3 regions of the Agarivorans sp. 1_MG-2023 genome follow, and region 2 is predicted to be linked to each of the others. Evidence: predicted binding sites of a transcription regulator. Region 2 holds the regulator's gene; each other region holds the start of a gene.
The links. Region 2 encodes sigma-54, which starts transcription at its own class of promoters, with help from an activator protein. Its sites were predicted from a motif close to GTTGGCACGNNNNTNGNNT; they were not measured.

Region 1: a site for sigma-54 is predicted at 2,891-2,909, ahead of Q4592_RS08325 (THxN family PEP-CTERM protein). Genes of this name have one in related genera too.
Region 3: a site for sigma-54 is predicted at 2,656-2,674, ahead of Q4592_RS17450 (putative urea ABC transporter substrate-binding protein). Genes of this name have one in related genera too.

Annotation. Positions count from the first base shown of each region.
Region 1 is NZ_JAUOSJ010000005.1:7,567-12,263, forward strand. It holds gene Q4592_RS08310 (serine protease) at 1-455, opposite strand, end outside; gene Q4592_RS08315 (ThiF family adenylyltransferase) at 576-1,445, shown strand; gene Q4592_RS08320 (THxN family PEP-CTERM protein) at 1,600-2,502, shown strand; gene Q4592_RS08325 (THxN family PEP-CTERM protein) at 2,956-3,876, shown strand; gene Q4592_RS08330 (PEP-CTERM/exosortase system-associated acyltransferase) at 4,032-4,697, shown strand, end outside.
Region 2 is NZ_JAUOSJ010000008.1:173,291-177,987, forward strand. It holds gene kdsC (3-deoxy-manno-octulosonate-8-phosphatase KdsC) at 1-181, shown strand, start outside; gene lptC (LPS export ABC transporter periplasmic protein LptC) at 178-735, shown strand; gene lptA (lipopolysaccharide transport periplasmic protein LptA) at 761-1,237, shown strand; gene lptB (LPS export ABC transporter ATP-binding protein) at 1,240-1,965, shown strand; gene Q4592_RS13585 (RNA polymerase factor sigma-54) at 2,016-3,518, shown strand; gene hpf (ribosome hibernation promoting factor) at 3,542-3,829, shown strand; gene ptsN (PTS IIA-like nitrogen regulatory protein PtsN) at 3,838-4,281, shown strand; gene rapZ (RNase adapter RapZ) at 4,308-4,697, shown strand, end outside.
Region 3 is NZ_JAUOSJ010000013.1:75,900-80,596, forward strand. It holds gene Q4592_RS17440 (ABC transporter ATP-binding protein) at 1-520, opposite strand, end outside; gene Q4592_RS17445 (ABC transporter permease) at 520-1,344, opposite strand; gene Q4592_RS17450 (putative urea ABC transporter substrate-binding protein) at 1,354-2,436, opposite strand; guanidine-I (ykkC/yxkD leader) riboswitch at 2,496-2,593, opposite strand; tRNA gene Q4592_RS17455 (tRNA-Leu) at 2,848-2,934, opposite strand; tRNA gene Q4592_RS17460 (tRNA-Cys) at 2,952-3,025, opposite strand; tRNA gene Q4592_RS17465 (tRNA-Gly) at 3,044-3,119, opposite strand; tRNA gene Q4592_RS17470 (tRNA-Leu) at 3,246-3,332, opposite strand; tRNA gene Q4592_RS17475 (tRNA-Leu) at 3,649-3,735, opposite strand; tRNA gene Q4592_RS17480 (tRNA-Cys) at 3,756-3,829, opposite strand; tRNA gene Q4592_RS17485 (tRNA-Gly) at 3,848-3,923, opposite strand; gene pgsA (CDP-diacylglycerol--glycerol-3-phosphate 3-phosphatidyltransferase) at 4,091-4,642, opposite strand; gene uvrC (excinuclease ABC subunit UvrC) at 4,686-4,697, opposite strand, start outside.

The DNA of each region.
Region 1 (4,697 bases), on a different contig from region 2:
TGAGTAACGGGGTAAAGTCCCAATACCGCACCAATAGGAAACCCAGTGAAGGCATATAGTTCTCCTTCGCGCACCTTTTTATTAGACAGGCCCATCGCTTTTAGGGCTTTACCTTCAATTTTTAGCAGCGCTAAATCATGTTTCTGATTGCTTGCCACCAAACTGGCTATTCGTATTTCAGGCGAACGACCTTGCCCAACAAATACTACGAGTTTTTCATTCTGCTGTTGATTTAGGCTTTTGGGAATGACATGAGCATTAGTAGCAATTAAATGAGGTCCAACCACAAACCCTGTTCCTCTAAGGTTTGCACGCGGTGAGTTAAGCTTGTTGTAGGTGCCAACGCCAACTACAGAAGGTTTAATTCTTTCTATAGTGTCAGCAAGATCGCTTAACGCGCCAGCGCTAAACATCGATAAAAATGAAGCGATGGCAATAATGAAGGCTAGTTTCATACTATATTCTTCCTTGAGAGACTATTTCATCTTAATTTTTACTCGGTACTAGAGCAAGTTAGTATAAAAGCGACTAGGTTTGTGTAGTGCGTAATACTGTGAAGCGAAAAAGGCCAAATGATGATGAGTTTTAATTACGAAGATGCGTTCTCCAGAAATATTGGCTGGGTTACAGATGCAGAGCAACAGATACTGCGTGGTAAGCGTGTGGCTATGGCTGGAGCCGGGGGCGTGGGTAGTGAACACATAGTGACGTTAGCAAGGTTGGGGGTTGGCAAGTTTCATATCTCTGATTTTGATGAATATGAAGTCCATAACTTTAACCGCCAGGCTGGGGCGTTTATGTCTACGGTGGGCCAAGATAAAGTTAAAGTGATGGAACAAGTTTGCTTGGATATTAATCCAGAAGCGGAAGTGAAGTCTTTCCCTGAAGGTATTTTCGAACATAATGTTGATGAATTTTTAGATGGCATTGATGTATATGTAGATAGCTTAGATTTTTTTGCGCTATCGGCGCGTAAGTTGGTTTTTCAAAAGTGTTTGGAAAAAAATATACCGCTAGTAACCGCAGCTCCTTTGGGTATGGGCTGCGCATTTCTTTGCTTTATGCCGGGAGGAATGACCTATGAAGAGTATTTTCGCTTTGAGGATGCAAGCAGTGAAAATGAGCAATACATTAAATTCTTGATTGGACTTTCGCCCGCTATGTTACAGCGACCATACTTAGTTGACCCTAGTAAAGCGGACTTCCACGCTAAAAAAGGCCCGTCGATGCCTATGGCTGTGAAAATGTGTGGGGGAATTGCCGGCACTTATGTGCTCAAAATATTATTGAATAGAGGTGAGTTAATTACTGCTCCTTACGGTTTGCACTTTGATGCCTACCGAAATCGTTTCAAAAAAACTTGGCGGCCAATGGGTAACCGCAACCCACTGCAGCGTATTGTATTTGGTGTGGCGAAAAAAATAGTATTGAGTGGCGGTGCTTAACTGTGACTTGGTGTCAGTAAGTTTTACAAAATGTTATCTATATTTGTATTAATATAGTTTAAGTTGTTGTAAATATTTGATTTTTAATCTTGGCTTACTTATTGCTTTAAGCCCACCGTTATTTATAAACGATTTTACCAAACGGATGGGTTACATGAACAAACTGAAACATGCTTGCTTAGCAGTTAGCTTAGGATTAGCAAGTATTTCTGCTAGTGCGGAACTGATTACTGAATGGAACTACGCAAATGATGCGGGTTTTAAAGAGTGGAGTTCTCGTGCTGGCCAAGTTGGTATAGACACCGACGGTGCAACACTAGATGATTTTGATGTTCTTTTTGGTGGCGAGCTTCCTAAGAGCTTAGCGTGGGGTGACCCATATGGTGCAGTGAATCCTTTATTGCAAAAGAGTTCTCTTGTGATCGATGATGCTCAGTCTGGCCAAGTAAACACCAGCGCGCCAGGTGATGTAGCATCTTTAGATTTTGTAACAGGCACCGGTCTTACTCACGAAAACTGGGGCGTAACAGGTAATACTTTATCGTCAGCGGTTTTGTTTGATGGTTTGTTCTTGCAGCCTCTAGCACCTTTTGTAGGCCCTGCACTTCCTGCGCCAGTACTTGAATTTGATGTGCTATTTGAAGAAACCTATAACACACCAACAAATAACGTGTGTAAATACGGTGATACTAAAGTAGGTGAGGCGGGTGTTAATGAAGCCGGTTGTTCAGATCTATTCACTTTAGTGTTGGATGACGGCGTTACTTTTTCTGAAGTTGGTGGAGATATCTACCTTCAAAACAGTTTCATATTACCAATCCCTGGTTTTGATGATTATGTTTATACGTTAACGACTCGCTTACAGGGCTTAGAAGTACTAGATGGTTTAGATTGTGGGCCTGATGCTACTTGTATTGGTTTCTTGACTGAAGAAAACCAAACCAACCAACTAGAAGCTGCTTTTGCTATCTCTGCTGCAAAAGTAACAGAGCCAGGCACTTTAGCCATCTTTGGTTTGGGCTTATTAGGTTTGGCATCTGTTCGTCGCCGCGCTTAATCACTGCTAGTGTTTAAAGCAACTGCTGCTAGTAGCAGTAGTTGCTTGTTTTCCTTCCAATACCGCTCCTGCAATAAGAAACTGTACCAAGCTATTTGGTTCCCCTTTACTACAAGTCACCTTTTTATCCTCAAGGCTTATCGTACATTGTTAACGGTTAACTAAACGTTAATGAATTGCTCATGGTTTAACTGACATGCCTGTAAGCAAGCACTTAAAAGCTTTTGGCGAAAACGACGTTAGCCCGTGAAAGTGGCAGTGGAATTAGGGATCCTATGAGTACTTTATTCAATAAATGCTTTAGTTTTTTATGTCAGTAATCTTTACATCAACGTTTTATCAATGGGTTTTGTTTTTGTTAAAATATTGTTTTAAAAGGGTTTTTAAAACTGGCACTTAGATTGCTATGTACAGGTTGTATCTTGAATCGTACTAACCAAATGGATGGGTGACATGAACAAATTAAAACTAACATGCTTGGCAGCTAGCTTAAGTTTTGCAAGCGTTGCTGCAAATTCTGCTCTTATTACTGATTGGGACTATTTAAATGATGCTGGTTTTGACCAGTGGACTTCAGATGCCGGTTCTATTGACCCTACCGGAATTGATGCTTCTGGTGCTACTCGTGACGAATTTGATCCAGTTGGTTTGTTTGGTGGTGAATTACCTAAAACGCTTGAATGGGGTGTACCTTACGGTGCTGAAAACCCAGATTTGAAGAAAAGCGCTTTAGCGATTGAAGAAGCTAAAGAAGGTACTGTTACTACTAGTGTTGTCGACGGTGTTGGTGCATTGGTATTCTCTGAAGGTACTGGTCTTGTACATGAAAACTGGGGCGTTACCGGTGATACTTTAGTTGCGGCTACCTTATTTGATGGTTTGTTCCTAGCGCCTACAGCGCCAGTTGCTTTCCCACTAGCGCCAGCACCAGTACTACAATTTGGTGTTATCTTCGAAGAAACTTATAACACTCCTACGAACGACATCTGTAAGTACGAACCTACCCAACTAGTTGGTGCAGTAGGTATTAACCAAGAAGGTTGTTCAGATTTATTCACTTTAGTGCTAGGCCCAGATGTTACCTACACTGAAGTTGGTGATGATATCTACCTTCAAAACAGCTTTGTATTGCCAATCCCTGGCTACGATGACTACGTATACACGCTTACTACTCGCCTTCAAGGTTTAGAAGTGTTGGGTGATATTGATTGTGGTCCAAATGCTACTTGTATCGGCTTCCTAACAGAAGAAGATAAAACCAATGAATTAAAAGCTGGTTTCGCTATCTCTGCTGCTCAAGTAACAGAGCCAGGCACTTTAGCTATCTTTGGTCTAGGCTTGTTAGGTTTGGCGTCAGTTCGTCGCCGTGCATAATGCTTATTTAAAAGTCGCTAACTATTAGCATTGAATACCCAAAGCGCAGCCTAGTTCTGCGCTTTGTTTTTTTCAAGCCTGCTTTAATTCAATTCATAATTTTTCTAAGGCTTAAGTGTTGTAAATAGATAATTAAACAGCTTAGAGAGCCCGATATGATCCGTAACAAATATGTGAAAAAACTATCCACTATGCCGATTTTGGGGGCAGCTGTAAGAGGTGGGATTTCGATGTTGGTGAAGCGTGAAGCTAAACTTATCGCCGAACATTTTGCTGAGTTCCTCCGCCCCGTTGTTGCCTTTAAACCAGATATAGTTAACGAAGCTTTTAAAATTCGTCACGACGTATATTGCGAAGAACTCAATTTTGAGCCCGTTCGTGATGACGGTATGGAACAAGATGAATTTGACGATTACTCCCGCTTTTGCCTCATTGAACACAAACCTAGTTCTAACTTCGCCGGTTGTGTGCGAATAGTTTCTCCAACGAGTAAAAGTGAATTGTTACCGATTGAAACATTTTGTTCTGAAGCTATTAAAAACGCTAAGGTTCATCCCTCCCAGTTTGACCGAAGCGAGATTTGTGAAATTTCTCGTTTGGCTGTTCGCCCTCAATTTCGCCGTCGTAAGGCTGATAATTTTGAGGGTGCCGCTTCTGGTGCTATTAACGAGCAAACCTATTCTGAGGAAGAGTTACGTTGCTTTCCTTTTTTAGCAATTGGTTTGTATTTGTCCATTGCAGCTCTAGCTGTGCGAGCTGGCACTCACCATGCCTTTGTTATGATGGAGCCTCGATTAGCTCGCAGTATGAGCTTCTTGGGT
Region 2 (4,697 bases):
TACACCGGTAATGCGCGCGTGTGGCTTAGGTGTTGCAGTACATGACGCCCACCCGCTGTGTAAACAAGATGCTAACTTAGTTACCATTACCCCAGGTGGTTTTGGCGCAGTACGCGAGCTTTGTGATCTGATACTGCAAGCCAAAGATCAGCTAGAATATGCTCAAGGTATGAGTGTATGAATCGCGTTACGCTGTTTTTTGCGAGCCTGTTCGTTCTCGCCTTGGTGTTGTGGCAATTAAGCCCCTCAGATCCTAAACAACAAAGCGCTCAACGCGAAGCCAGCAAGCCCAACTTTGTTGCAGAGAAACTCTATAGCGTCAGCTTTGGCGAAAACGGCAGCCCACGTTACCGTATCTACGCCGAACAAATGGAGTTTTTTGAACAACTTAAGCACACAGAATTTACTCAACCAAAGATTTTGGTTTACCCAGATCCTCGTCAACCTGTATGGCAAATTGTGGCTGATCACGCTACAGTACAGCAGCAACAAACTGTCACCTTAAATGACAATGTAGTGATTAAAAACTTAAGTCGTGGCGAGTATGTTCGCGACATAATTACCGAAAGTTTGGAAATCGATCTGCAAAGCGAAACCATGAGCAGCGATCAACCTGTTACCGTGTATGGCCCATCGTACGAACTGTATGGTGTTGGCATGGACGGTGATCTAGCTAACGAAATAGTGACTTTATTAGATGATATCGAAGCGGTTTACCACAACCCACAAGAGTAAGTTAGCGCTAGCGGCTAGCTTGTTTATGCTTTCTTGGGGTTCTCAAGCACTTGAAGACGACTTCAACAAACAAATTATTGTTGATGCCGACCGCCAGCAGGTCAACATCAAAGAAAACCGCGTCACTTTCTACAATAATGTAGTGGTGACTCAAGGTTCAATAAAAATGCACGCCGAAGAACTCAGCGTAATAGGTAGTGAAGAAAAAGGCAGCGAGGTGATGATCGCCAAAGGCGAACCGGCAACTTTTTACCAACTACTAGACAGCGGCAAGCCGATTGAAGCAGAGGCCAACGAGGTGCGTTACGATTTAAAAACGCAGACCCTCACCTTAACCAACAATGCTCAGCTCAAGCAAGAAGAGAGCTTAGTAAAAGGCCAAATGATTAAATACAGCATTAATAAACAAGAGATGGTTGCTCAAGGCGATGAAAATAATCGCGTAACCACTATCTTCCTGCCTCAGCAATTAGAAGAACTCTCCCCCGAGGACAATGAGTAATCATGAGTACCTTAATCGCTGAGAACCTTGCCAAAAGCTACAAAGGTCGCAAGGTAGTAAAGAACGTCAGTTTAAATGTAGAAACCGGGAAAATTGTTGGTTTACTAGGGCCAAACGGCGCCGGTAAAACCACTACCTTCTACATGGTGGTTGGTCTAGTGCCGCGAGACCAAGGCCGAATACTTATCGATGACGATGATCTGTCTAGCACCGCTATGCATACTCGTGCACGAAAAGGCATTGGTTATCTCCCGCAAGAGGCCTCTATCTTTCGCCGTTTATCGGTAGAAAAAAATATTCTGGCGGTATTAGAAACCCGTAAGGATTTGGACAAAGAGCAGCAGATTGGCGCATTGGACGATTTGCTAGAAGAGTTTCACATTGGCCATATTCGCAAAAATCTTGGTATGAGCCTGTCAGGCGGAGAGCGTCGCCGGGTAGAAATTGCCCGCGCCTTAGCCGCAGCCCCTAAGTTTATTTTGCTTGACGAACCCTTCGCTGGGGTAGATCCTATTTCCGTTATTGATATTAAAAAAATCATTGAACACCTGCGTGATCGCGGTCTAGGTGTATTAATTACCGACCACAATGTAAGGGAAACTCTCGATGTTTGTGAGCATGCCTATATCGTTAGTCAGGGTGAATTGATAGCCTCAGGTAAGCCACAAGAAATACTTGAAAACGAGCACGTGAAACGAGTTTATCTCGGTGAACAATTCAAGCTATAGTTAAAGTGCAGCTTAGAAAATAATATAAAAAGAAGGGATAGCGGTAGTTAATGAAAGCATCTTTGCAGTTGCGTCTTGGTCAGCAGTTAACCATGACCCCCCAGTTACAACAGGCCATACGCTTACTCCAGCTTTCAACCCTGGATTTACAGCAAGAAATTCAAGAGGCTCTGGAAAGTAACCCTCTGCTTGAGGCGGATGAGTCACATTCGAATGATAGTGACGCAACAGACGCTAAGTCAGCCAATGAAAAATCTACAGAAGCCGAATCTAGCGCCGACGTAGACAGCAGCCAAATGGAAGCTGGCGATGCCATTAACCAAGAAACTGTTTCTGATGACCTGCCCGTAGACTCCACTTGGGACGATATTTATAGCGCCAGTTCCGCGCCAGCTAGCTCATCGAGCGGCAGTAGCGGTGGTGACGACAATGATATGTTATTCCAAGGCGAAACCGTTGATTCCTTACAAGATCACATGCTGTGGCAAATGCGCCTTACTCCTTTCAGCGAAGTAGACCAAGCCATTGCTTTAGCCATTATTGATGCAGTAGATGAATCAGGTTACCTCACACAAGATTGTGAACAGTTATTAGATGGCCTCAATTCTAGTGACAATAACGACTTAGATGTAGAGCTTGACGAAATTGAAGCAGTACTAAAACGGATTCAGCATTTCGACCCCGTAGGCATTGCCGCGCGCTCGCTACAAGAATGCTTGTTAATTCAATTAAGTCGTTTTTCCCCAGAAACACCATGGCTAAATGAAGCCAAAGATGTGGTGTCTAACCATATCGATGTATTAGCCAATCGAGATTTTCGCTTATTGGCTCGAAAGACCAAATTAAAAGAAGACCAGCTGCGCGAAGTGATGCGTTTGATTCACACCTTAGAGCCACGCCCGGGTAACGCTGTTGAGCCAAACCAAGCCCAATACGTTATTCCCGATGTTTCCGTAGTGAAGCGTCAAGGTCGCTGGGTGGTAGAGCTAAACCCCGATGCGATGCCGAAGCTAAGAGTAAACTCTCACTATGCATCCTTAAGTAAAACGTCTAATGCCACCGATACTCAGTTTATCCGTAGCCACTTACAAGAAGCCAAGTGGTTTATTAAGAGTATTGAAAGCCGCAACGAAACCTTACTCAAAGTCTCTAACTGTATCGTTCACCACCAACAAGCCTTCTTCGAATACGGTGAAGAAGCAATGAAGCCAATGGTGCTGAACGATGTAGCCGAAGCAGTAGAAATGCACGAATCAACAATTTCGCGAGTGACAACTCAAAAATTCATGCATACACCTCGCGGCATTTTCGAACTTAAATATTTCTTCTCTAGCCATGTGGCTACCGATGGCGGCGGTGAATGTTCATCTACCGCTATTCGTGCATTAATTAAGAAACTGGTTGCTGCCGAAAATACCAGTAAACCTCTCAGCGATAGTAAGATTGCTGATATTTTGGCAGATCAGGGGATCAAGGTGGCAAGGCGTACGATTGCAAAATATCGTGAGTCTTTAGCGATACCACCTTCTAACCAACGTAAGAGCCTACTTTAAGGCCAATCAAGGGGACTATATTTATGCAAATTAATCTTACCGGACACCACGTTGATATTACTGAGTCTTTAAAAGAATATGTCCATAACAAGTTTGCCAAGCTCACTCGACGATTTGACCAGATAAACAATGTTCATGTCATCCTCAACGTCGAGAAGCTCAATCAAATCGCAGAAGCCACCTTACATTTAAATGGCGGTGAATTATTCGCTACCGCTGAACATTCAGATATGTATGCCGCCATTGATGGCCTCATCGACAAACTTGACCGCCAAGTTATCAAACATAAAGAAAAACTTAACAAACATTAGTCACCTCCATGCAAATAGATAAAGTACTAAGCTTGGATTGCACTCAAAGTGCAGTCCAATGCTCTTCAAAAAAACGCGCCTTAGAAATCATTAGTGAACTAGCCGCTGGTCAACTGGATACGACAGCTCAATGTATATTTGAGAGTTTGTTGAATAGAGAAAAAATGGGCAGCACCGGTATCGGGCAAGGCGTGGCAATACCTCATGGCCGCATTGATAAACAGCATCAAACAACCGCTGTTTTTTTACGTTGTGATCCTCCAATTGCTTTTGACGCCATTGACAATAAACCTGTTGATTTGGTTTTTGCCTTACTGGTACCAGAAGATCAGTGTAAACAACACCTCAACACCTTATCTCAAGTAGCTGAAAAACTTAACGATAAGCAAGTATGCAAACAACTTCGTTGTGCACAAAGTGATGACGAATTATACGACATCATGGTAGCCTAATACTCTAATCACCGTTAGGGATAGTCATGGAACTCATTATCGTGAGTGGGCGTTCTGGTTCAGGAAAAACCGTCGCCTTGAGAGTACTAGAAGATCTGGGCTACTATTGTGTAGACAACCTCCCGGTTGTGTTATGGCAATCTCTTATCGATAACTTAAAAAATACTTACTCTAAAGTAGCAATAAGTATCGATATTCGAAACCTTCCAGACGAACCTTCGCCGATAGGCCAAATTATTCGCAACGCCGGCCCTGATGTGAATCTGTTAAGCATTTTTTTAGATGCTAAAGACGAGGCGCTGATCCGCCGTTACAGCGAAACTCGGCGAGTTCACCCGCTGAGTCAAACCAATTTGTCTCTGGCTGAAGCGATTGAATCGGAAACCGAGCTGCTGGCACCGTTATCTCGAAATGCT
Region 3 (4,697 bases), on a different contig from region 2:
CTAACGCACCAAAAGGTTCATCTAATAACAAAATTTTTGGTTTTTTCATTAAGGCTTGAGCAATGGCTAATCGTTGCTGCATACCTCCCGATAATTCAGCAGGATATTTATGTGCTGCGTGGCTTAAGCCAACTTTGTCTAACATCGCCATTGCTTGGGTATAGGCTTGTTGCTTCGCTTTACCAAACAAGCGACTAACAAAAGGCGACTGGGCAAATACATCACTTAACATCACATTTTGCACGGCACTTAGGTGAGGAAACACCGAGTACTTTTGAAACACAATACCGCGCTCAGGCCCGGGCTCGTTTGGTAGTATGTCGCCATTAAGCAATAACTGGCCTCGGCTAACGCTTTCGTTGCCCAGTAGCAAGTTTAAAAACGTAGACTTACCACAGCCAGATGCGCCAACAATGCTCACAAACTCGCCTTCCATTACGCTCAGGTTGATTCGCTCTAACACTACGTTGTCGCCGTATTCTTTCCATACATCTTTGGCTTGTATGATGGGGGCTGCCATTACGCGTCTCCTTGTGCAGTGTGGTACCAAGTAAACGCATGTTGCGACAGCTTGCGTAACAACCAATCCATTACAAAAGCCAGCAAACTAATCCAAAGCACGTAAGGTAAAATAACGTCCATGGCGAGGTAACGACGAATCAGGAAGATGCGATAGCCTAAACCTTCGGTAGCGGCAATGGCTTCAGCTGCAATCAAAAACAGCCACGCGCTGCCGAGAGTTAAACGCACTGCTTCAATTAATTTAGGCAGTATTTGCGGCACAACAATGGCAATTATGGTTTGCCAGCTTGATGCTCCCAAGGTTTGTGCTTTAAGAATTTGTTCTGGCGGTAAGGCATCGGTTCGCAGCTGTAAATCACGGATCATGATTGGACAAATTCCAATGATGATTAACATCACTTTGGATAGCTCACCCAAACCAAACACAATGAACAAAATCGGTAGTATTGCCATGGGTGGCACTAACGACAAGGCTGTAACCAAGGGTGATAATGGCGCGCGTACAAAGGGCACCATACCGTTAGCCACGCCTACGATTAAGGCAATCAGTGCGCTAATCCCTACTCCCATCGCTAAGCGACTCAAGCTAGCTAAGGTGTCGGCCAACATTAAGTATTCGCCGCTACGTCTGCTTGGCTCAAAGGCCATGCGGTTTATTGCGTCTACAAAGCTAGACATTGCCGGCAATAGCTTGTCATTTGGGTTATCTACCAAACGGGCTTGCGATGCCATCATGTACAGCACAATCAACACAATGAAAGGAAGTAAGCCCAACAGCAGCCGAGTAATTCGGCTAGGCTTTTTATTAATTAGTCGAGTCATAGAACGGCCTTATAGTTTGCCTTGAACCGCCATGTCCATGTACTCAGAGGTAAAGCGTAGTTTTACATTTGCGCTGTCACCGTAGGTACCTGATGGCGTTTCGATACCAATGAAACTAGCATCTGGTGCGCCTTCACCTAACAGACCGTGGTGGTGAGAAAACTCAGCCACTTTAGCCATGGTAGATGGCAAGGTAGCGCTATTGGTAAAATCTACTGCCTCTTTTGCTTCGTAGAACATTTTGGTAGAGGCTAATTGAGCATCGTAACCCGCTAAATCTGTACCCGATGCTTCGGCCATAAAGCTGCGCGCTTTAATCGCTGCTTCGTCACTGCCCGACATAGTAGCCATAATTTCGTACCAAGCGCCGGTTAGCGCTTTACCCAATTTAGGATCTTGATTTAGGGTATCGGTATGCACAACTAACAGGTCGATGATTTCGCCAGGGATCTTGGAAGAGTCAAACACCATGTTGGTATCTGGCATTGAGGTAATTTCGCTTAGCAGTGGATTCCACGTGGTTACTGCCGTTACATCTGACGTGGTAAACGCAGCCACAAGGTCTGCATCGGAAGTATTCTCTACTTTAATGTCACGCTCTTTTAAGTCTACCGACTCCAATGCACGTGCTAATAAGTAATGAGAAACGCTAAGTTCAACAAGGTTTACTTTTTCGCCCTTCAGATCTTTTAGGCTCTTATTACCTTTTAACACTACGCCATCGTTACCGTTTGAAAAGTCACCCACAATTAACGCCGTAGAATCAATGCCGCTAGCTGCGGGAATGGTTAAGGCATCCATGTTAGTCATTACGGTAGCGTCGAAGCCGCCTGCAGTGTATTGGTTAATAGATTCGATGTAGTCGTTAACTTGAACTACTTCGATATTGATGTCGTATTTGTCGGCCCATTTTTGCACGATGCCAGAAGCCGCCCCGTAATCCCATGGCATCCAGCCCACGTAGATTGTCCATGCAAGTTTATAGGTTGGTTTATCGGCGGCTTGCGCTGAGCTAATACTCATTACACTAGCACTTAGAATAGTGGCTGCTACAGCCAAAGAACGGAGTGGAGATTTAACTAAGTTCAACATGGTCACCTCAATGTGGTTGTACACTTAAAATAAAAACATGAGAGACGTATTTAAGTGTCATCTCCCGGGCTTTTATCCCTCCGTGTAACCCCTTAATGAGGTTGACAACTCTCGGTCCAGACACTGCGTTGCAGCCGGAACCCTAGATGTCTATTGCAAATTGTAGTGGCGGCTCTTGATGTGGCAAAGCCATACATCTCTCATGTCGCATAGTTAATAGAGCAAACGCTATGCCAAAGCATGAGTACCTAGTTTTGGGTACTTGATGGGTCATTACAAGAAACTTTGCGCACCGAATTGGCGCATATCGACCTAGCGCGCACCAAAGCAGTGAAACTAAACAAAAGGATAATTTTTGTGGGAATTAGAAACCAAAAAAGCCAGTAGCAAATGCTACTGGCTTTTCTGAATTGGTGCCCGGGGCCGGACTTGAACCGGCACGTCCTTTCAGACGAGGGATTTTAAATCCCTTGTGTCTACCAATTTCACCACCCGGGCAAAACTTTACTTTGTAATGGAGGCGGGTCCCGGAGTCGAACCGAGGTCCACGGATTTGCAATCCGCTGCATAGCCACTCTGCCAACCCGCCATACAGCGTTACAAATTTTGGAGCGGCACATCAGGTTCGAACTGATGACCTCAACCTTGGCAAGGTTGCGCTCTACCAACTGAGCTAGTGCCGCTTAATTCTTTAATCAACACTGAAGCAGTGCTAACTAATTTCTATCTTCATTAGTCTTTGGTAAGGACTAACAAATTAGTTCTTTTGTTACCGCTTATGCAGTAACGAGATTTTCAACTCTAAATACTGGTGCCCGGGGCCGGACTTGAACCGGCACGTCCTTTCAGACGAGGGATTTTAAATCCCTTGTGTCTACCAATTTCACCACCCGGGCGACACGTTTGTTGCTAACAATATCGGCCTAAGGCCTGAAAGCGAGATGTACTTTAACGTATTACAGAAATGAGTCAACGGATTTTTTAAGGGAGTTGATTCAAGTGCTTAAAAAGCGATCTAGCAACCACCAATTAGCTTCTTTAGTGAACGACTAGCCTGCATATTACACGCTATGAATTAGCGTTTAACTACAGATTACGTCTAGAGAGCATGATTGGTAAATTAATAAATGGAACTAAACAGGAGAAGAGTTTGAATCAAAATACAGATGAAAGGTTAGCTGAAAAAGCTGGGAGAATAATGCAAAGAAGAGTTGGTGCCCGGGGCCGGACTTGAACCGGCACGTCCTTTCAGACGAGGGATTTTAAATCCCTTGTGTCTACCAATTTCACCACCCGGGCGACACAAATTTCGATAGTAATGGAGGCGGGTCCCGGAGTCGAACCGAGGTCCACGGATTTGCAATCCGCTGCATAGCCACTCTGCCAACCCGCCATACTATCTGTGTTAAATTGGAGCGGCACATCAGGTTCGAACTGATGACCTCAACCTTGGCAAGGTTGCGCTCTACCAACTGAGCTAGTGCCGCTTCTTTGCTTTGCTTGCTAATTAGATAACTAGTCAAGTTCAGCTTTTTAACACTCCAGCGTTGCCGCTGAATGTGCTGTGCATTTTAGCGGCCAGAATCCTTACGTCAACTGTCTTTTAGCAAGTTTCGTACTGTTCGTTGGATTTTTAGACTAAAGCTGCGATTTATTAGCCATTCTGCTTTAATTGTGGCCATGCCAGCATTAAATAACTGACCATCGACCATAACGTTAATATGGTTGCGACATAAAACAAGCCATAACTTGCTTGGGTAACCAGCGGATCAATTTGTGCAGTAAGGCCGGTAATAGCTGCCATTTGCGCAGCTGTTTTGTATTTGCCAATCCAAGACACTGCTACGCTTGAGCGTTTACCTAACTCCGCCATCCACTCTCTTAGAGCTGAAATTATGATCTCGCGAGAAATCATTATCACCGCAGGCACGGTAATCCAAAATGTTTGGTAATGCTCAACCAATAGCACCAAGGCAGCAACCACCATGGCTTTATCGGCTACGGGGTCTAAAAATGCGCCAAACGGAGTGGTTTGGCCTAGGCGACGCGCTAGGTATCCATCTAAATAATCTGTTGCAGCTGCTAAACCAAAAATGAATGCAGCAGCAAGCATGCCCCACTCTACAGGAAGGTAAAAAGCTAAGACGAAAAATGGAATTAATACAATTCTAAACGCGGTTAGTAAATTTGGAATATTTATCATTATTTTTCATTTATAAAACTACTGCCGCTATGTTGCCTAATCTTGCCTAGTGATGCAA